Regions from separate parts of the Micromonospora sp. NPDC005206 genome, predicted to be linked through region 3. Evidence: riboswitches for the same ligand, from Rfam matches in the RefSeq annotation. Region 3 holds a riboswitch; each other region holds the start of a gene.
What was found. Region 3 has a riboswitch for cobalamin ahead of ABZU69_RS24915 (ribonucleoside-diphosphate reductase subunit alpha). Riboswitches for the same ligand answer to the same signal wherever they lie in the genome.

Region 1 (4,168 bases), on a different contig from region 3:
GCGACCTGCGCCGTCGTGTCCGATCGGCGGGCGGGGACGACATGGAGGGCCGGACCAGTGCTCCGCAGGAGTTGCTCCCCGAGATCCTGCCGCTGGTGACGGGAAACGGCAATGGCAAGCCCGGCCTTGACAAGCTCACCGGCCTGACTGACCGCGCAGGCGACTATCAGGTCCTCACCGGGCCGACCATGCTCGTTCGACACGAGGGGAATGACCGCATCCCACTCTGGTTCTCCTGGCGGGCCGCGGGCACCGACGACGGTCTCGCCGCACCCCTGATCGCCTTCATGGACGCACTCGCGGTGACGGGCCTAGCTCCCGCCCGCGGGGGAGCGAAGGAGATCGGGGCCCAGCCGAATCTCGACTACCTGGTGTGCCGGGATGTCGGCGAGTCGACCCTGCGCGGGCGAGGGAAGATCACTCTTCCCCGCCGTGTCCTCCGTCAATTCGCGGACACCAGACCCGACGTCATCGGCCCCCGGATATCCACCAACCTGGAGGATGCCTGGCGCGTGGAACTGGGCCGATACGCGCTACCGGGCGGCGTGGAAGTCTCGGTGGCGTGGATGGAGTACCGCCTCAACAACTCGACAACCTTGATGTGATCCCAGCCGGTGCGGACATCAGGGCATGGTTGTCGGGGTTGCCGCGCCGACGGGGCCGCCGAAGACCACCGCGCCATGACCAGCGCATCCGCTGCGGTGACCTCTTCGGCGGACCCGAAGGGGTCGGCTATCGCCGTCACGTGACTGGCCCTGACGCACCCTATGCCGATGAGCGTGCGTTCAGTCGAGCCAGCAGATCACCGCATCGCCGTCTTTGGCGGCTGCGGCGAAGAAGCTTCGGGCGCCTGGCAGATAGTGCGCCACCCACGCCAGCTCGCCGGGTTTTTCCCAGGTTCCAGGGTAAATCTCGGCGCGCTTCAACTCCTGCGGGTCGACGCCGCGGATGAGATCGTCTTCGGTGAGTGCGGCCAGTTGCGAGGCAGCACCCGCTACCTGGACCGGTGTCAGATAGGAGGGCGGCCCGTAGCCCCAGTCGTCCTCGAGGTTTTCGAGGAAGTCGAACATCTCGTCGCTGTCGGGTTCGACGTCTGGCAACTCCACGAACCTCTCGGCTCCCAGGACCAGCGGAATCCCGAAGCCAAGCCGGTCGAGTAGGAAGTCGAGCCCGTTCCATGCCTTGTCGGTGGCGGTCCAGCGTCCGGAGTTGTCGTCCCGTTCCGTCATCGCGATCTCGTAGGCCCAGCCGAGGTTGGTCCTGGCACATTCCAGTTCGTCCGGGGAAACGCGCATCCAGTTGCCGTTCATGCTCACGACGCCAGCCTAGAATCCGGCTGCGACAGTTCCCGCAACAGCGGGCGCGGCGAGGAAACGCCGGACCTGCTGCTGCGTGGCGCGGATGAACCGAGCTGCCGCGTCATGGTCGCCCCGACCCGCCGCGAGGGCCCACGCGGTAATTTCGTCACCATCCGTCACCTGGTACCTCCGTGTCCGGTGCCGCCGGCGTCAAGGGCTACGACATCCGCGGCCAAACAATACGACGGGTTGTAGTAGGTGTTCGGGTGAGCGTACGGGACGCCTTTCGCGGCCCCCGGTCACCGGTACGCGCGAATGGTGTCGCTGGATCAACCCGGTGCCGGTCAGCGACACCTCGAATGGCCTGGTCGCTGCCCGGGTCTGCGCCGGTGGCGGCGCGGCCGCGGCGTACGCGCCAGGTACGTGGTGGTCGACGCCCAGGACGAGGGGCAGTTGCGTGCGGTCAAAGAAGACCACGAATTTGAATATCTTCATCATGTGGATGACGACGCCCGCTCTGCCTCGCGGTCGCGTTGGTTGGGCTGCGTCGCGGACCCGCTATGCTCCTGACGGCGCTGGTTCGCCCGGTCGTGACTGGCTGGGCGTCGTAAGAGGGAACCCGGTGTGAGTCCGGGACTGCCCCGCAGCGGTGAGTGGGAACGACCGCCGTCATCAGCACTGGGCCAGAGGCCTGGGAAGCGACGGCCAGTAGGAGACCGGCGCAGCCGGCCATGCCCGCGAGTCCGAAGACCTGCCCGTGCCGCGTACACAACCGTGTGCGCTGCCGTCGGCCTCGCGGGTGGGCTGGGCGGGTGACGTGCCGCGCGCGCTGTGCGTGGGTGCGTGCTCGTCAGCGTGTGTCCGCGTTCCGACGGTGTGGTTTCCCGAGGGACGGACTACCGCTGTGCACGACACCGCCACGATCGCCGGCCGAGCGCCGTCGGCGTCACACCTGACCCTGTCGCAGATCATGGATCAGCACCACACCAACCTCATGGGTACGGTGCACGGTGGCCGGATCCTCAACCTCATCGACTCCGTCGCCGGGGTGGTCGCCGCCCGCCATTCCGACGGACCGGCCGTCACCGCCGCCATCGACGAGACCGCGTTTCTCCGGGCGGTCCGGGTTGGCGACGTGGTCCATGTGGACGCTCGCATCACGTGGGCCGGGCGCAGCTCGATGGAGGTTGCGGTCAAGGTGACCGCTGACCGGTGGGACCGGGCGGTGCCGCCCACCGACGTGGCCACCGCGCACCTGGTGATGGTCGCCATCGATGACAACGGCCAGCCGCGTACGGTGCCGCCGCTGCTGCCGGAAACCGACGGAGACCGGCGCCGGTACCGAGAGGCGGAGATCCGCCGGGAGCACCGGTTGACTCTGAGGCGGGCGCTGCTTGACGGCGCCGGGGAGGGCTGAGACGTGCTCGGCCTCTCCGTGCCGGCATTGGCCGGCTACCTGGCCGCGATCGTCGTCCTCATGGTGACTCCCGGCCCGGACATGATGTTCGTGCTGGCCAACGCCACCCGCTACGGCACTCGCGCCGGGGTGGTGGCCGCGCTCGGCGTCGCCGCGGGGGAGGCGGTGCATGTGGCGGCGGTCGTCTGCGGTCTCGCCGCGGTGATCTCAGCCTCGCCGGTGCTGTTCACGGCAATCCGCTGGCTTGGCGCGGCATACCTGATCATCCTCGCGGTGCAGGCCCTGCGTGGCGCCGGCACTTCGGCTTCCGATGCGTCGCAGCCCGGTGGTCGTGCCGGGCGCGCCTTCCTGCGTGGACTGGTCACCAACCTGCTCAACCCCAAGATGATTTTGTTCAGCGTGGCGTTCCTGCCCCAGTTCGTCGATCCGGCGGCGGGCAACACCACCGCCCAGCTGGTGCTCCTTGGCGCGCTGTTCGTCACGGTGCAGCTCACGGTCGACATCGCCTTGGGCGCGGGCGCCGGGCGACTCGCCGGCCGCCTCGCCGACGGCCGCTGGCCGCGGCGGATCAACCGAGTCTGCGCGGTCGCGTTCGTCGCGCTCGGACTACGACTGGCGGTCGGCTCGTAGCGGCGGCAGCCAAGTGGCCGGCGGATTCGGCTCGTCGTCCCCGGGGTCGCCGTCGGACGATGTCATCGGGCAGCAGCACGCGGCTGACGAGCCGGTCGAGACGACGTTGCGCGGGCCGGACGACGCAGGTACCACTCGGCCACGGCAAGGTTGATCAACCAACCGGCGAGCACCAGGCCGGCGCGAACGTTCCCATCGGGCTGTTCGCCGGTCGCGACAAGGTACGGCGCGTGCGTGAACGCCTGGGTGCCGGCGCCGAGGCCGATCGCGTAGCCGCGCACCATCCAGCGGCGGTGCTGGGCGAAGTGCCGGCGTAGCGCGGCGGCGAGGCCGAGCAGGATCGAGCCGGCCATGGCCGAGCCGAAGACGAGCCGCATGCCGGCGAGCACGTCGTTGTCATGGGCCGGAAGGTCGTACGCGAACGCCATCCAGACGCCGGAGAGCGCGACCGTCAGTCCGCAGGGGACAAGCACCCGGCCGGCGAGGCGGTGCCAGCGGCGACGGCGCAGGCCGGGTACGAACTGGAAGGCTCCGAGAGTCGTGTAGACCACCGCGCCGACGATGTGCAGCACCACCGGCAGCGGGTCGGCGACGAAGCGAGCGTTCGCCGGGGTGACCTCCGGTCCGGTGCCCAGCTCGGTGAGCCGTCCCGCACCAGCGATCATCGGTATCAGGCCCAGCAGGATCAACGCGGCCGGTAGCCGCCACTCGCGCATCGTCATGCCATCGATGGTGGACGCGGCACCCGCCCCGGCTCATCGGCACATGGGCCGCAATCGGGCCGGCCCATGGTCGTACGCGGTCGTCGTACTTGTGCCGGTCA
Region 2 (4,168 bases), on a different contig from region 3:
CGTCCCGCAGCCTAGGGGGCGACGTGTCTAGGGCAGCCGGTCGGTGTAGACCAGATCCATCGTGTCGGTGTGCCCGGACCAGCGGAGTTCGAGTTTCCAGCAACCCGCGTGCGGCATGTCGATGATCGACGGACCCGGACCGCCGGCGACCTCGCGGGTCACCCTGGTGTCGGTGCCGTACAGCGTCGCGGTGATCGCCAGGGCCTTCGGCGACGTCGTCTCGGACGATGTCGAGGCAGGGCGGGAGACCCAGAGGATCTTGTTGTTCGACCCGTCCTGTCTGACCTGAGCGAGCGGGTGAGCGAACAGCACCGCCACGATGTCGCCCTTCGCGCCGAAGACGTGCGGGACCCGGGCGTCCCCGCTGAACCCGGCGTCCGCCCAGTCGGGCAGGGACCCCGTCTCGATCCGCGGGCCGCAACCCGTCGCTGCGGTCGCGGAGGTCGTGCTGGTCGGCGCGTCGACCGGCGTGGCCGACCGGCCGGCCGTCGTGCACGCCGTCAGCAGGAGCACCGACCCCATCAGCAACCTGCCCCATGCACCCATCTCGCCCCTTCCGAATACCTGTCGATGAGTCAGAACGTCCTCGCACCATCAAGACACCGGACGCGCCCGCCAAGTTCCCCGTCCGAGCTTTCCTGGGAGTACGCCTAGTCCAGCGATTCGGCGATCTCGATCGCCTCGGCCCTCGTGAGGTCGCCCTCCAGCCGGTAGCTCGCGTCGGCCCCCTGCCAGATCAGGGTCGAGGCGGCGAGCCGGGCGGTCTCCATCCGGACCTGTCCGGTGCGATCCACGTAGGCCAGGACGTGCGGGCCGCCGACCCAGACGGCGAAGTCGCCGTCGACCTGGACCCACTCCGCTCCCGGCCGGCTGGTTTGCTTGTGGAACGCCAGGTCGAGCCGACCATCGAAGGCGTCGATGCGCAGCGCGCCCCCGTGGTAGAGCAGCGTGGCCACCCGGTAGGCGCCCGTGTCGTCGGGATCGGCGACCAGCACCCGCTCGGGCGGACCGAGCTTCGCCGGTAGGCGGATCGGGAAGCGCACCGCCCGTTGCGCCTCATCCAGGGCCGCGGTTCGCTGCGCGGGCAACGGCGACGGGGTGCCGGTGGGCAGCACCGGGTCGGGCGACGTGACAACGGTGACTCCGGCGAAGCGCAGCAGCCCCGCGACGGCGTCGGCGAGGGCCGCCCGTCCCGGTGGCAGCACCGCCACGAGCAGGGCGACGAGCGCCGCCGCCGCGTAGGCGCGCCACCGACGCCGCCGGGACGGGGGCTCGGTGAGCCGAGCGCGTACGCGCGTGGTCACGTCGGGCGCGTCGGGTGTCTCCAGCCAGGTGGAGAGGCCACGCAGCTCCCTCTCGAGGTCATCCACTCCGGACCTCCTCGCGGTCGAGCAAGCCGCGGAGCTTCGCCAATGCCCGGGACGTCCGCGACTTCACCGTGCCCCGCGGCCAGCCCAACGTCGCCACCGTCTCCTCCTCGCTGAGATCGAGGAAGAACCGGCAGACGATCACCTCACGGTCGCGTACCGGCAGTTGGCGCAGAGCGTCCACCAGCACGGCGCGGCGCTCCCCGGCGAGGACCGCGCCGACCGCGTCGTCCTCGGCGATCTCCGAAGCCGGGTTCGCCGCCGCGGCCCGCAGGACGAGGCCGTCGCGGCGGGTGCGTGACCGGTGCAGGTTGCGGGTCTCGTTGGCGACGATCGCCAGCAGCCACGAGCGGAACGACGACTCCGCCCGGTAGCGGGAGAGCTTTCGGTACCCCTTCACGAAGGCCTCCTGGATGACGTCCTCGGAGTCCGAGCCCGCGCCGAGTAGCACCGCCGTCCGGTACGCGGACGCGGTGTGCCGGGCGACCAGGAGGTCGTACGCCTCCAGGTCACCTGCCCGAGCGCGGGTGACGAGCACGTCGTCGTCCAGGGGTACCTCCGGTTGGGTCACCTTCATGACACCGCTCACGCGCTGCGGGTTCCAGCCGCGGCTCGGTCAGCCCACTCTCACCCGGCGTGCAGCGTATTGCCAGGAAACGGTGGTGCACTGGATGGGCGTCGAGGAGAGGAGTCGGTCATGGGCTGGTTCAGTCGGCGGGCCCGGGGCGCCGAGGCGACCCCCACGAAGCTGGACCGGGAGGCGACCCGGGACGACCTCGCCGCGCTCGAGGCGTTCATCGCCAGCCGGCGGGGGGTGGAGTTCTACCTGGAGCCGGAGACCACCGCCACCGACACCACGGTGGTGGCGATCGCCCACGACGGCGAGTGGATCCGTCGCCGTACCGGCACCCCGCGTGCGGCGGGCGCCATCGCCCGCAAGCACGCGGTGCCGCTGTACGAGGCGGCCCGCACCGGCTACCCGGAACGGATGCGCACCTGGAGCCGTGCCCACCCGGAACGCCACGCCCGGTGAGCGTGGCCGCGTCCGTCGAGGTGGCCGTGAGCCGCCGTCCCACCGGGCGATCGGGGCAGGCCAGAGGACGTGTGCGCACCCTTTGCTCTGCTTACCCGGGCGCAACGAAAAGGCGTCGTCACTGTTGCGCTGGCTGAAGCAGAGCAAAGGACGCGTCGCATTGACCCGGGGCGTTCCGATGCGGCGTCCGAGCACGCCTCAACCGCCAGATATCGATGAGAGTCATTCGCCTGGCCAGGCCGGGGTCGGCGTTGACCGGCGACGGACGGGTGTGGCAGCATTCGCGGCCTGACGGCAGTGAAGGAAGTCGGTGTGATTCCGACGCGGTCCCGCCACTGTCACCGGGGAGCGATCCCCCCTCGTGAGTCACGGCCGCGTGTCTGCGGTTGGAAGGCCGGGGGAGAGCGTCGATTCGGAAGCCAGGATACTTCGGCCGTCGGGATGTACCCCAGGGCGTGGACACCCGAGGAGGACCCGATGACGCACGGCGTCTCTTTCATTGACGGACACCGTCATGATCCGCTCGGCGGGCGCTCCGCCGCACCCACCGCCGCACCCGGCCCCGGTCGTACCGCCTGATGCCGCAGGGAAAGCCGAGCACGGTGCCCGCCGACGGTTTGACCACCCGGCAGCGACGTCACCGGCCGCTGCTGATGGTCCACACCGGACAGATGAAGGGAAAGTCCACCGCCGCCTTCGGGCTGGCGCTGCGGGCGTGGGCAGCCGGCCTGCCGGTCGGGGTGTTCCAGTTCGTCAAGAGCGCCAAGTGGCGGGTGGGGGAGGAGAACGCCTTCCGGGCCCTCGGCGAGGTGCACGAGCGCACCGGTCACGGCGCGCCGGTGGCGTGGCACAAGATGGGCGAGGGCTGGTCCTGGATCCAGCGTGGCGGCGACGCCGATCACGCCGCGGACGCCCTGGAGGGTTGGCGGCAGATCCAACGCGACCTGGCCGCCGAGCGCTACGGGCTGTATGTGCTGGACGAGTTCACCTACCCGATGACGTGGGGCTGGGTGGACGTCGACGAGGTGGTGGCCACCCTGGCCGACCGTCCCGGCTTCCAACACGTGGTCATCACCGGCCGGGACGCCGACCCGCGCCTGGTGGCCGCCGCCGACCTGGTGGCCGAGCTGACCAAGGTCAAGCACCCGATGGACGCCGGCCAGAAGGGCCAGAAGGGCATCGAGTGGTGAGCGCCGCCGCCGAGTCGTGGCCGCTGCCCCGCCCGATGGGCGACGACCGCGCCGGCCCGGACGGCCGCAGCGGTCTCCGCTGGCCGGGAACGGGTCAGCCGGTCAGGGCCCGGGCGAGGACGTAGCCGACGGTCGCGGCGGCGAGCCCGGCGGTCACACTGCCCAGCACGTTGGCCAGCGCGAGGAGCCGGTTGCCGGTCCTGGTCAGCCGCAGCGTCTCGTAGCTGAAGGTGGAGTAGGTGGTCAGCGCGCCGCAGAAGCCGGTGCCGAGCAGCGCGCTGACCGCCGGGCCGGCCGGCAGCCCGACGAGTACGCCGAGCAGCAGCGATCCGAACACGTTGACGGTCAACGTCCCCCACGGGAACGCCGAGTGGTGCCGGGCCTGCACGGCCCGGTCGGTGAGGTAGCGCAGCGGCGCGCCGACGGCCGCCCCGAGCACGATGAGCAGCACGGTCACCGGACGGCCCGCCCGTCGTCGCGGTCCCGGTCGAGCAGTCGAGCGGCGGCGGCGTCACCCAGCCACACCGCGACCAGGGCGCCGAGCACCGTCGCGGCCAGGTACGCCAGCGCGCTGACCG
Region 3 (4,168 bases):
CACTCCGGCCGCCGCGCTGGTGACCACCGCCCCGAGCGACCAGACGGCCGACGCCGGGCAGGTCCTCGCGGCCACGCTCGGCTCGGTGAGCGGCGGCGTTCCCGGCACGACGGGCTTCCACGCCCGGGTGCAGTGGGGCGACGGCACGGTTCCGGACGACGTCACGGTCGGCCCGGACGGCGCGCTGAGCGGACGGCACACCTATGCGCAGGAGGGCACCTACACGGTGCACGTCACCGCGTGGGACACGTCGTCGAGCAGCACCGCGACCTTCACGGTGACCGTGGCGCGGGGCGGACTCCAGCCGGCGATCGCGGTGTCGACGTCGGCCACCGTGACAACCGGTGACGCGGTCACCGTCAACGGCAGCGGGTTCGCGGCCGGTGAGCAGGTGACCGTGACTCTCGGCACCAGTCCGGCGCGGACCGTCAAGGTCGCGGCGTCCGCGGCGGGAGCGGTACGCGCCTCCGTCGCGACGTCCGGTGACGCCGAGCCCGGCCGGTACTCCGTCACCGCCACCGGCGCGTCCTCCCGGACGCCGGCGACGGCCACCGTCCAGGTGACCGGTCAGCAGGAGAAGCCGACCTACGATCCGCAGGCGGCGCTGACGACCACCGCGGGACCGCACGGTACGTCGATCACGGTCGACGGCGCCGGGTTCGCTCCGAACGAGGCGGTCACGGTCAGCTTCGGTGACGGCCTCGCGGTCAGCACCGTGCGCGCGAATGGTGACGGTGTCATCGCCGGTGCGACGGTCAGCGTCCCCGGGGCGGCGAAGGCCGGCTCGACCGTGATCACGCTGGCGGGGGCCGAGTCGGTGACGCGGGTCGCGCTGCCCTTCACCGTCACGAACTGAGTCGGCGGTAGCGGTAGCGCGCGGGGCGGGCCGGATCACGGCCCGCCCCGCGCGCTGCTAGCGTCGACCATGACCCCGCCCGGCGGGGGCGTCCGGGCCGGTGACCGTCGTCACTGACTCGACCGCCGACACGCCGATACCCGAGATGTGGGGTGTGACAACGGCGTCGTCCCTATATATGGTGTCGACGCAGCTGGTTCGGCCGCTCGTCTGCAGTGGTCGAGGCAAGAGGGAACCCGGTGGAATTCCGGGACTGCCCCGCAGCGGTGAGTGGGAACGACCGCCGTCATCAGCACTGGGCCGCCAAGCGGCCTGGGAAGCGACGGCCAGTAGGAGACCGGCGAGCCCGGTCGTGCCCACGAGTCCGAAGACCTGCCAGCGCGCCGTGCACCCGCACCCGGGTGGGCGGCGGCCCGACGCCGCGTGGGACGGCCGACGCCCCCTGACCCACGCCCGGCGTGGCGTCCGCCGGTGTCTGTCTCCTCGCGTCCGAGGGCCATCAGGTCTCGAACTCGCGAGGAGTGAGTGGTGACAGTCACCCAGGTGGTCCCGACCGGCGGCGACACCGACCTGCCGGGCCGGCGGCGGACGCAGATGCACGTCCGCAAGCGCGACGGCGCCAGCGAACCGGTGGACGTCAACAAGATCGTCCGCGCGGTCGAGCGGTGGACCGACGACCTGACCGACGTCGACCCGCTGCGGGTGGCGACCCGGACGATCAGCGGCCTCTACGACGGCGCGACCACCGCGGAGCTGGACCGGCTGTCCATCCAGACCGCGGCCGAGATGATCGGCGAGGAGCCGCAGTACTCGCGGCTGGCCGCCCGGCTTCTGGCCGGCTACGTCGACAAGGAGGTGCACCGGCAGGGCATCACCTCGTTCAGCACGGCGATCCGGATGGGCCATGCCGAGGGACTGATCGGAGACGAGACCGCCGCCTTCGTCGCCGCGCACGGCCGGACGCTCGACGACGCCGTCGACCCGGACGGCGACCTGCGGTTCGAGTACTTCGGCCTGCGCACGGTGTACGACCGGTACCTGCTGCGCCACCCGACCAGCCGGCTGGTGCTGGAGACGCCGCAGTACTGGCTGCTGCGGGTGGCCTGCGGGCTGTCCCGTACGCCGGACGAGGCGGTCGACTTCTACCGGCTGATGTCCAGCCTGGCCTACCTGCCCAGTTCGCCGACGCTGTTCAACTCCGGCACCCGGCACACCCAGATGTCCTCCTGCTACCTGGTCGACTCCCCGCGCGACGAGCTGGACTCGATCTACCAGCGGTACGCGCAGGTCGCCAACCTGTCCAAGTTCGCCGGCGGCATCGGCATCGCGTACTCCCGGGTCCGGTCCCGGGGCGCGCTGATCCGCGGCACGAACGGGCAGTCCAATGGGATCGTGCCGTGGCTGCGCACGCTGGACGCGAGCGTCGCCGCGGTCAACCAGGGCGGCCGGCGCAAGGGCGCGGCGTGTGTCTACCTGGAGCCGTGGCACCCGGACATCGAGGAGTTCCTGCAACTGCGGGACAACACCGGCGAGGACGCCCGGCGCACCCACAACCTCAACCTGGCCAACTGGATCCCCGACGAGTTCATGCGCCGGGTCGAGGCCGACGAGGTGTGGTCGCTGTTCGACCCGAACGAGGTGCCGGAACTGCCCGACCTGTGGGGCGAGCGGTTCGACGTCGCGTACCGGGAGGCCGAGGCGCAGGGCCGCTACGTGCGGCAGGTCCCGGCGCGGGAGCTGTACGGGAAGATGATGCGCACCCTGGCGCAGACCGGCAACGGGTGGATGACCTTCAAGGACGCCGCCAACCGGCTGTGCAACCAGACCGCCGAACCGGGCAACGTGGTGCACCTGTCCAACCTCTGCACCGAGATCATCGAGGTGTCCAGCGACGCCGAGACCGCGGTGTGCAACCTCGGCTCGGTGAACCTCGCCGCCCACGTCACCGACGGCGTCATCGACTGGCAGCGACTGCGCGCCACGGTCCGTACCGCGGTCACGTTCCTCGACCGGGTCATCGACATCAACTACTACCCGACCGCGCAGGCGGCGGCGAGCAACCCCCGCTGGCGGCCGGTCGGGCTCGGGCTGATGGGCCTGCAGGACGTGTTCTTCGCGCTGCGGTTGCCGTTCGACTCGCCGGCCGCGCGGGAGTTGTCCACCCGGGTCAGCGAGGAGTTGTACCTGACCGCCCTGGAGACCTCCGCCGATCTGGCGCGGCGCTTCGGCGCGCACCCGGCGTACGGGCAGACGCGGGCGGCGCGGGGGCAGTTGCAGCCCGACCTGTGGGGCGTCCAGGGGACGCAGACCGACCGGTGGACCGCGTTGCGGGAGCGGGTCGAGGCGTACGGGCTGCGCAACTCACTGCTGGTGGCGGTCGCCCCGACCGCGACCATCGCCTCGATCGCCGGTTGTTACGAGTGCGTCGAGCCGCAGGTGTCCAACCTGTTCAAGCGCGAGACCCTGTCGGGGGAGTTTCTCCAGGTCAACACCGCTCTGGTACGCGAGCTGAAGTCCCGTGGCCTGTGGACCGAGCCCGTCCGGTCGGCGATCAAGCGCGCCGAGGGGTCGGTGCAGGACATCGCGGAGCTACCGGCCGCCGTGCGGGAGTTGTTCCGCACCGCGTGGGAGCTGCCGCAGCGGGCGCTGATCGACCTGGCCGCGGCTCGCGCGCCGTTCATCGACCAGTCGCAGTCGCTGAACCTGTTCCTGGCCTCGCCGACCATCGGCAAGCTCTCCTCGATGTACCTGTACGCCTGGAAGGCCGGGCTGAAGACGACCTACTACCTGCGGTCCCGCCCGGCCACCCGGATCCAGCAGGCCACCGTCGCACCCGCCACCGTCGCCCTCGCCGTACCCGTGGCGACCGACCCGGAGGCGCTGGCCTGCTCCCTGGAGAACCCCGAGTCGTGCGAGGCCTGCCAGTGACCGCCGCCGACACCACCACCGACACGAGGACCACGCACATGCTGCTCGACCCCGGGATGGACCTCACCCTCCGCCCGATGCGCTACCCGCACTTCTTCGACCGGTTCCGCGACGCCATCCGCAACACCTGGACGGTCGAGGAGGTCGACCTGCACGCCGACCTCGCCGACCTCGACAAGCTCTCCCCCGCGGAGCGGCACCTGGTCAGCCGGCTGGTCGCGTTCTTCGCCACCGGCGACACCATCGTCGCCAACAACCTCGTGCTCAACCTCTACCAGCACGTCAACAGCCCGGAGGGTCGCCTCTACCTGTCCCGGCAGCTGTTCGAGGAGGCGGTGCACGTCCAGTTCTATCTGAACCTGCTCGACACGTACGTGCCCGACG
Region 4 (4,168 bases), on a different contig from region 3:
TGCGTAAACGGGATCTGGCCATGGGGGCTCCGCGGTGTCGAGAGGGACATCGTTGCTGGTCAGTGTCGCCGCCGGAAGGAAGTTTCGCCAGATGTCGACGGATGGAAAATCATTGCCGCCGCGATGATCCGCCTGGGATGCAAGAGGCAGCGACGGATATTGATATGACCATGTGACAGGTGGTGAAGTGTCCTCCACCGAGCGGGTTCTCCCGCCCTTCGAGGAGGTAGTCCATGGCCCTCCGCACGCCCATCCCTCTCCGCCGCGTCCTGGTGCTCGCCGTCGTCACCGGGCTGGGAATCGTCACCGTCGCCACCGGGCCGGTCTTCGCGCGGCCGGCGCCGGACCGGACCGCCGAGCCGGCCGCCGCCGGCTACCGGGTGCTCGGCCCCCGGACCGTCGCCGACCGCAATGCGGTGGCCCGCACCGGGGCCGCCATCGACTACTCCGAACACGGCGTGCTGCACGTCTCGGCCACCGCGGGTGAGGCCGCCGAGATCGGCAAGCTCGGCTTCCGACTCGAACCGCTCGCCCCGCCGCCGAACGCCGAGCGCGGCGCCGGAGAGATGGGCACACTGGCCTTCCCGCCCGCCGACTCCAACTACCACGACTACGCGGAACTGACCGCCGTCGTGAACCAGGTCGTCGCCGACCATCCGGCGATCGCCCGCAAGATCAGCATTGGTTCGTCGTACGAGGGCCGCGACCTGATGGCCGTGAAGATCTCCGACAACGTGGGCACCGACGAGAGCGAGCCGGAACTCCTCTTCAACGCCCAGCAGCACGCCCGCGAGCACCTGACCGTCGAGATGGCGATCTACCTGCTCAACCTCTTCACCGACAGCTACGGCTCCGACTCCCGGATCACCAACATCGTCAACGGCCGGGAGATCTGGATCGTGCCGACGGTCAACCCGGACGGTAGCGAGTACGACATCGCCACCGGGTCGTACCGGTCCTGGCGCAAGAACCGGCAGCCCAACAGCGGCTCCTCCAACGTCGGCACCGACCTGAACCGCAACTGGTCCTACAACTGGGGTTGCTGCGGCGGCTCGTCCGGCTCCACCTCGTCCGAGACCTACCGTGGACCGTCGGCGTTCTCCGCGCCCGAGACGCAGGCACTGCGCAACTTCGTCAACAGCCGGGTCGTCGGCGGAACGCAGCAGATCAAGGCCAACATCGACTTCCACACCTACTCGCAGCTGGTGCTCTGGCCGTACGGCTACACGACCGCGAACACCGGGCCGGGGATGAGCGCCGACCAGTACAACACCTTCGCCACCATCGGCCAGCAGATGGCGGCCACCAACAACTACACCCCGGAGCAGTCCAGCGACCTCTACATCACCGACGGGGACAGCATCGACTGGATGTGGGCCACCCACGGCATCTGGGCGTACACCTTCGAGATGTATCCAGGATCGTCCGGCGGCGGTGGTTTCTACCCGCCCGACGAGGTGATCCCCGCACAGACCTCCCGCAACCGGGAGGCGGTGCTGATGCTCAGCGAGTACGCCGACTGCCCGTACCGGGCGATCGGCAAGCAGGCGCAGTACTGCGGCGGTGGTGGCGGCACCACGGTCTGGTCGGACACCTTCGAGACCGCGACCGGCTGGACCATCAACCCGTCCGGCACCGACACCGCGACCCTCGGGGCCTGGGAACGGGGTGCCGCCCAGGCGACCACCTCCTCCGGGGCCAAGCAGCTCACCCCGTACGCCGGCGCCAACGACCTGGTCACCGGTCGGCTCGCCGGTTCGGCGGCGGGTGACCACGACGTCGACGGCGGGGTGACCAGCGCCCGGTCCCCGGCGGTGACGCTGCCGTCGACCGGCACGCTGACCCTCTCGCTGGCCTGGTACCTGGCGCACGGCTCGAACGCCTCGTCGGCGGACTACCTGCGGGTGAGCGTGGTGCACAACGGTGGCACCACGGCGCTGCTCACCCAGGCCGGCGCGGCGAGCAACCGCAACGGCAGCTGGGCGGTGGCGAACCTCAACCTCACCCCGTACGCCGGCCAGTCGGTGCGCATCCTCATCGAGGTGGCGGACGCCTCCGGCGCCAGCCTCGTGGAGGCGGCTGTGGACAACGTCACCATCAGCGCCTCCTGATCGGATGGGGCCCCGTTCCGCCCCTGCGGGGCCCCACCACCCGTTTCTGACCCCCGCGATGCGCGACATATCGCCGTCGGTCGGTCATCTCGCCCCACCTTCCCGGGGCCAAGGTGATCGACACGCGGCGATTGGCCCTTGATCGATCCGGCACGTCCAGGCGGTGCGCTACCGTCTTAGCGACCACTCCGCAGCGAAGCCGGTGCGAAACCGGCGCTGTCCCGCAACTGTGATGCCCCGTCCTGACGGCGGGGACGAGCCAGGTCGCCTGCGGATCGGTCGCGACACGCGCTCTCGAGGAAGGGCGCCTCGTGGGCGGGCGTACGAAAGTCCCTGTCGGCGAAGCACCACACTCCTCGACCGACAGGAGGTCCCATGTTCAGACGTACCCCCCGGCTCTTCGCCGCGACCCTCGCGGTCGCCGCACTCGCCCTGGGCGCGTGCGCGGAGAAGACCGCCGACGAGCCGACCGCGAGCGGCAGCTCCGCGGCCGCCAGCTACCCGGTGACGGTCGGCTCGCTCACGCTCGACAAGCGCCCCGAGAAGATCCTCTCGCTCTCGCCCACCGCCACCGAGATGCTCTTCGCCATCGGCGCCGGCCCGCAGGTGAGCGCGGTCGACGACCAGTCCAACTATCCGGCCGACGCGCCCAAGAGCGACCTGTCCGGCTTCCAGCCCAACGCCGAGGCGATCGCCGGTAAGGGCCCCGACCTGGTGGTGCTCGCGAACGACACCAACAAGATCGTCGACCAGCTCGGCAAGCTGAAGATCCCGGTCTACCTCACCCCCGCGGCGGTCACCCTGGACGACTCGTACCGGCAGATCGCCGAGCTGGGCACGCTGACCGGCCACGCCGACCAGGCGACCGACGTCGCCGGCCGGATGAAGGACGACATCGCCAAGCTGGTCAAGGACCTGCCGCAGCGCGCCGAGAAGCTCACCTACTACCACGAGCTGGGCCCGGAGCTGTACAGCGTGACCAGCAAGACCTTCATGGGCTCGCTCTACAGCCAGGTCGGTCTGGCCAACATCGCGGATCCGGCCGACGCGGACGGCAAGAGCGGCGGTTACCCGCAGCTGTCCCAGGAGTTCATCGTCAAGGCCAACCCGGACTTCGTCTTCCTGGCCGACTCCAAGTGCTGCCAGCAGAACGCCGACTCGGTCCGGGCGCGCAGCGGCTGGGCCGGGCTGAGCGCGGTGAAGAACAACCAGGTGGTCGCGCTGGATGACGACATCGCCTCGCGCTGGGGCCCGCGGGTCGTGGACCTGCTCCGGGTCATCATCGACGCGGTCGCCAAGGTGCCCGCGTGACCGTCGTCCGTCGGTGAGCGCGAGGAGTGAACCGGGGTTGCGAGCCTCGCGGTCACGAACGGAAGAAGGCTCGGTGACCGGGGAGCCGCTGGTGGCCACCCCGGCGCCACCCACCCGGCCGGCCGCGACGCCACCCGCGTCGCGGCCCGCCGGGCTGCGCAAGCGCTGGCTGGCCGCCGGCGTGGTCGCGGTGCTCCTCGCGCTGGTCGCCGGGGTGTCGCTCGGCCCGATCAGCCTGCCGCCGGGCAGCGTCGCCGCCGAGCTGCTCAACCTGATACCCGGGGTGCACCTGGAGAGCGGGCTGACCGAGCGGGAGATCGCCATCGTCACCGAGCTGCGGCTTCCCCGGGTGGTGCTGGGCCTGCTCGTCGGCGGCCTGCTCGCCCTGGCCGGCGGCTGCTACCAGGGGGTGTTCCGCAACCCGCTGGCCGACCCGTACCTGCTCGGCGTGGCAGCCGGCTCGGGGCTCGCGGTCACCGCGGTGATCGCCCTCGGCGGCGTCGGCCGGCAGGGCGCGATCACCGGCCTGCCGCTGACCATCCCGCTGGCCGCGTTCGCCGGCTCGCTGCTCGCCGTGACGATGACCTACCTTCTCGGCGGCGCCGGTGGGCGGAGCCGGTCACCGGCGATGCTGATCCTGGCCGGGGTGGCGGTCTCCGCGTTCCTCTCCGCCGGGCAGACGTACCTGCTGCAACGGCACTCCGACAGCATCCAGCCGGTCTACTCCTGGCTGCTCGGCCGGCTGG

Region 1: linked by a shared signal. The riboswitch ahead of ABZU69_RS20210 (acyl-CoA thioesterase) and the one ahead of ABZU69_RS24915 (ribonucleoside-diphosphate reductase subunit alpha) in region 3 are both predicted to bind cobalamin.
Region 2: linked by a shared signal. The riboswitch ahead of cobO (cob(I)yrinic acid a,c-diamide adenosyltransferase) and the one ahead of ABZU69_RS24915 (ribonucleoside-diphosphate reductase subunit alpha) in region 3 are both predicted to bind cobalamin.
Region 4: linked by a shared signal. The riboswitch ahead of ABZU69_RS28005 (ABC transporter substrate-binding protein) and the one ahead of ABZU69_RS24915 (ribonucleoside-diphosphate reductase subunit alpha) in region 3 are both predicted to bind cobalamin.

Annotation. Positions count from the first base shown of each region.
Region 1 covers NZ_JBEXHU010000012.1:237,299-241,466, reverse strand. Annotated here, with positions in the region: gene ABZU69_RS20225 (hypothetical protein) at 1-605, shown strand, start outside; gene ABZU69_RS20220 (YfbM family protein) at 786-1,310, opposite strand; partial or broken gene ABZU69_RS20215 (RNA polymerase subunit sigma) at 1,362-1,478, opposite strand; cobalamin riboswitch at 1,858-2,072, shown strand; gene ABZU69_RS20210 (acyl-CoA thioesterase) at 2,203-2,715, shown strand; gene ABZU69_RS20205 (LysE family translocator) at 2,719-3,345, shown strand; gene ABZU69_RS20200 (DUF2306 domain-containing protein) at 3,408-4,067, opposite strand; gene ABZU69_RS20195 (response regulator transcription factor) at 4,166-4,168, opposite strand, start outside.
Region 2 covers NZ_JBEXHU010000001.1:110,302-114,469, reverse strand. Annotated here, with positions in the region: gene ABZU69_RS00545 (hypothetical protein) at 1-1, opposite strand, end outside; gene ABZU69_RS00540 (hypothetical protein) at 28-522, opposite strand; gene ABZU69_RS00535 (hypothetical protein) at 651-1,370, opposite strand; gene ABZU69_RS00530 (RNA polymerase sigma factor) at 1,363-1,938, opposite strand; gene ABZU69_RS00525 (hypothetical protein) at 2,065-2,400, shown strand; cobalamin riboswitch at 2,701-2,830, shown strand; gene cobO (cob(I)yrinic acid a,c-diamide adenosyltransferase) at 2,979-3,590, shown strand; gene crcB (fluoride efflux transporter CrcB) at 3,685-4,047, opposite strand; gene ABZU69_RS00510 (CrcB family protein) at 4,044-4,168, opposite strand, start outside.
Region 3 covers NZ_JBEXHU010000016.1:209,106-213,273, reverse strand. Annotated here, with positions in the region: gene ABZU69_RS24920 (GH92 family glycosyl hydrolase) at 1-856, shown strand, start outside; cobalamin riboswitch at 1,034-1,251, shown strand; gene ABZU69_RS24915 (ribonucleoside-diphosphate reductase subunit alpha) at 1,451-3,784, shown strand; gene ABZU69_RS24910 (ribonucleotide-diphosphate reductase subunit beta) at 3,823-4,168, shown strand, end outside.
Region 4 covers NZ_JBEXHU010000020.1:78,938-83,105, forward strand. Annotated here, with positions in the region: gene ABZU69_RS27995 (C39 family peptidase) at 1-22, opposite strand, end outside; gene ABZU69_RS28000 (M14 family zinc carboxypeptidase) at 234-2,111, shown strand; cobalamin riboswitch at 2,253-2,398, shown strand; gene ABZU69_RS28005 (ABC transporter substrate-binding protein) at 2,487-3,422, shown strand; gene ABZU69_RS28010 (iron ABC transporter permease) at 3,514-4,168, shown strand, end outside.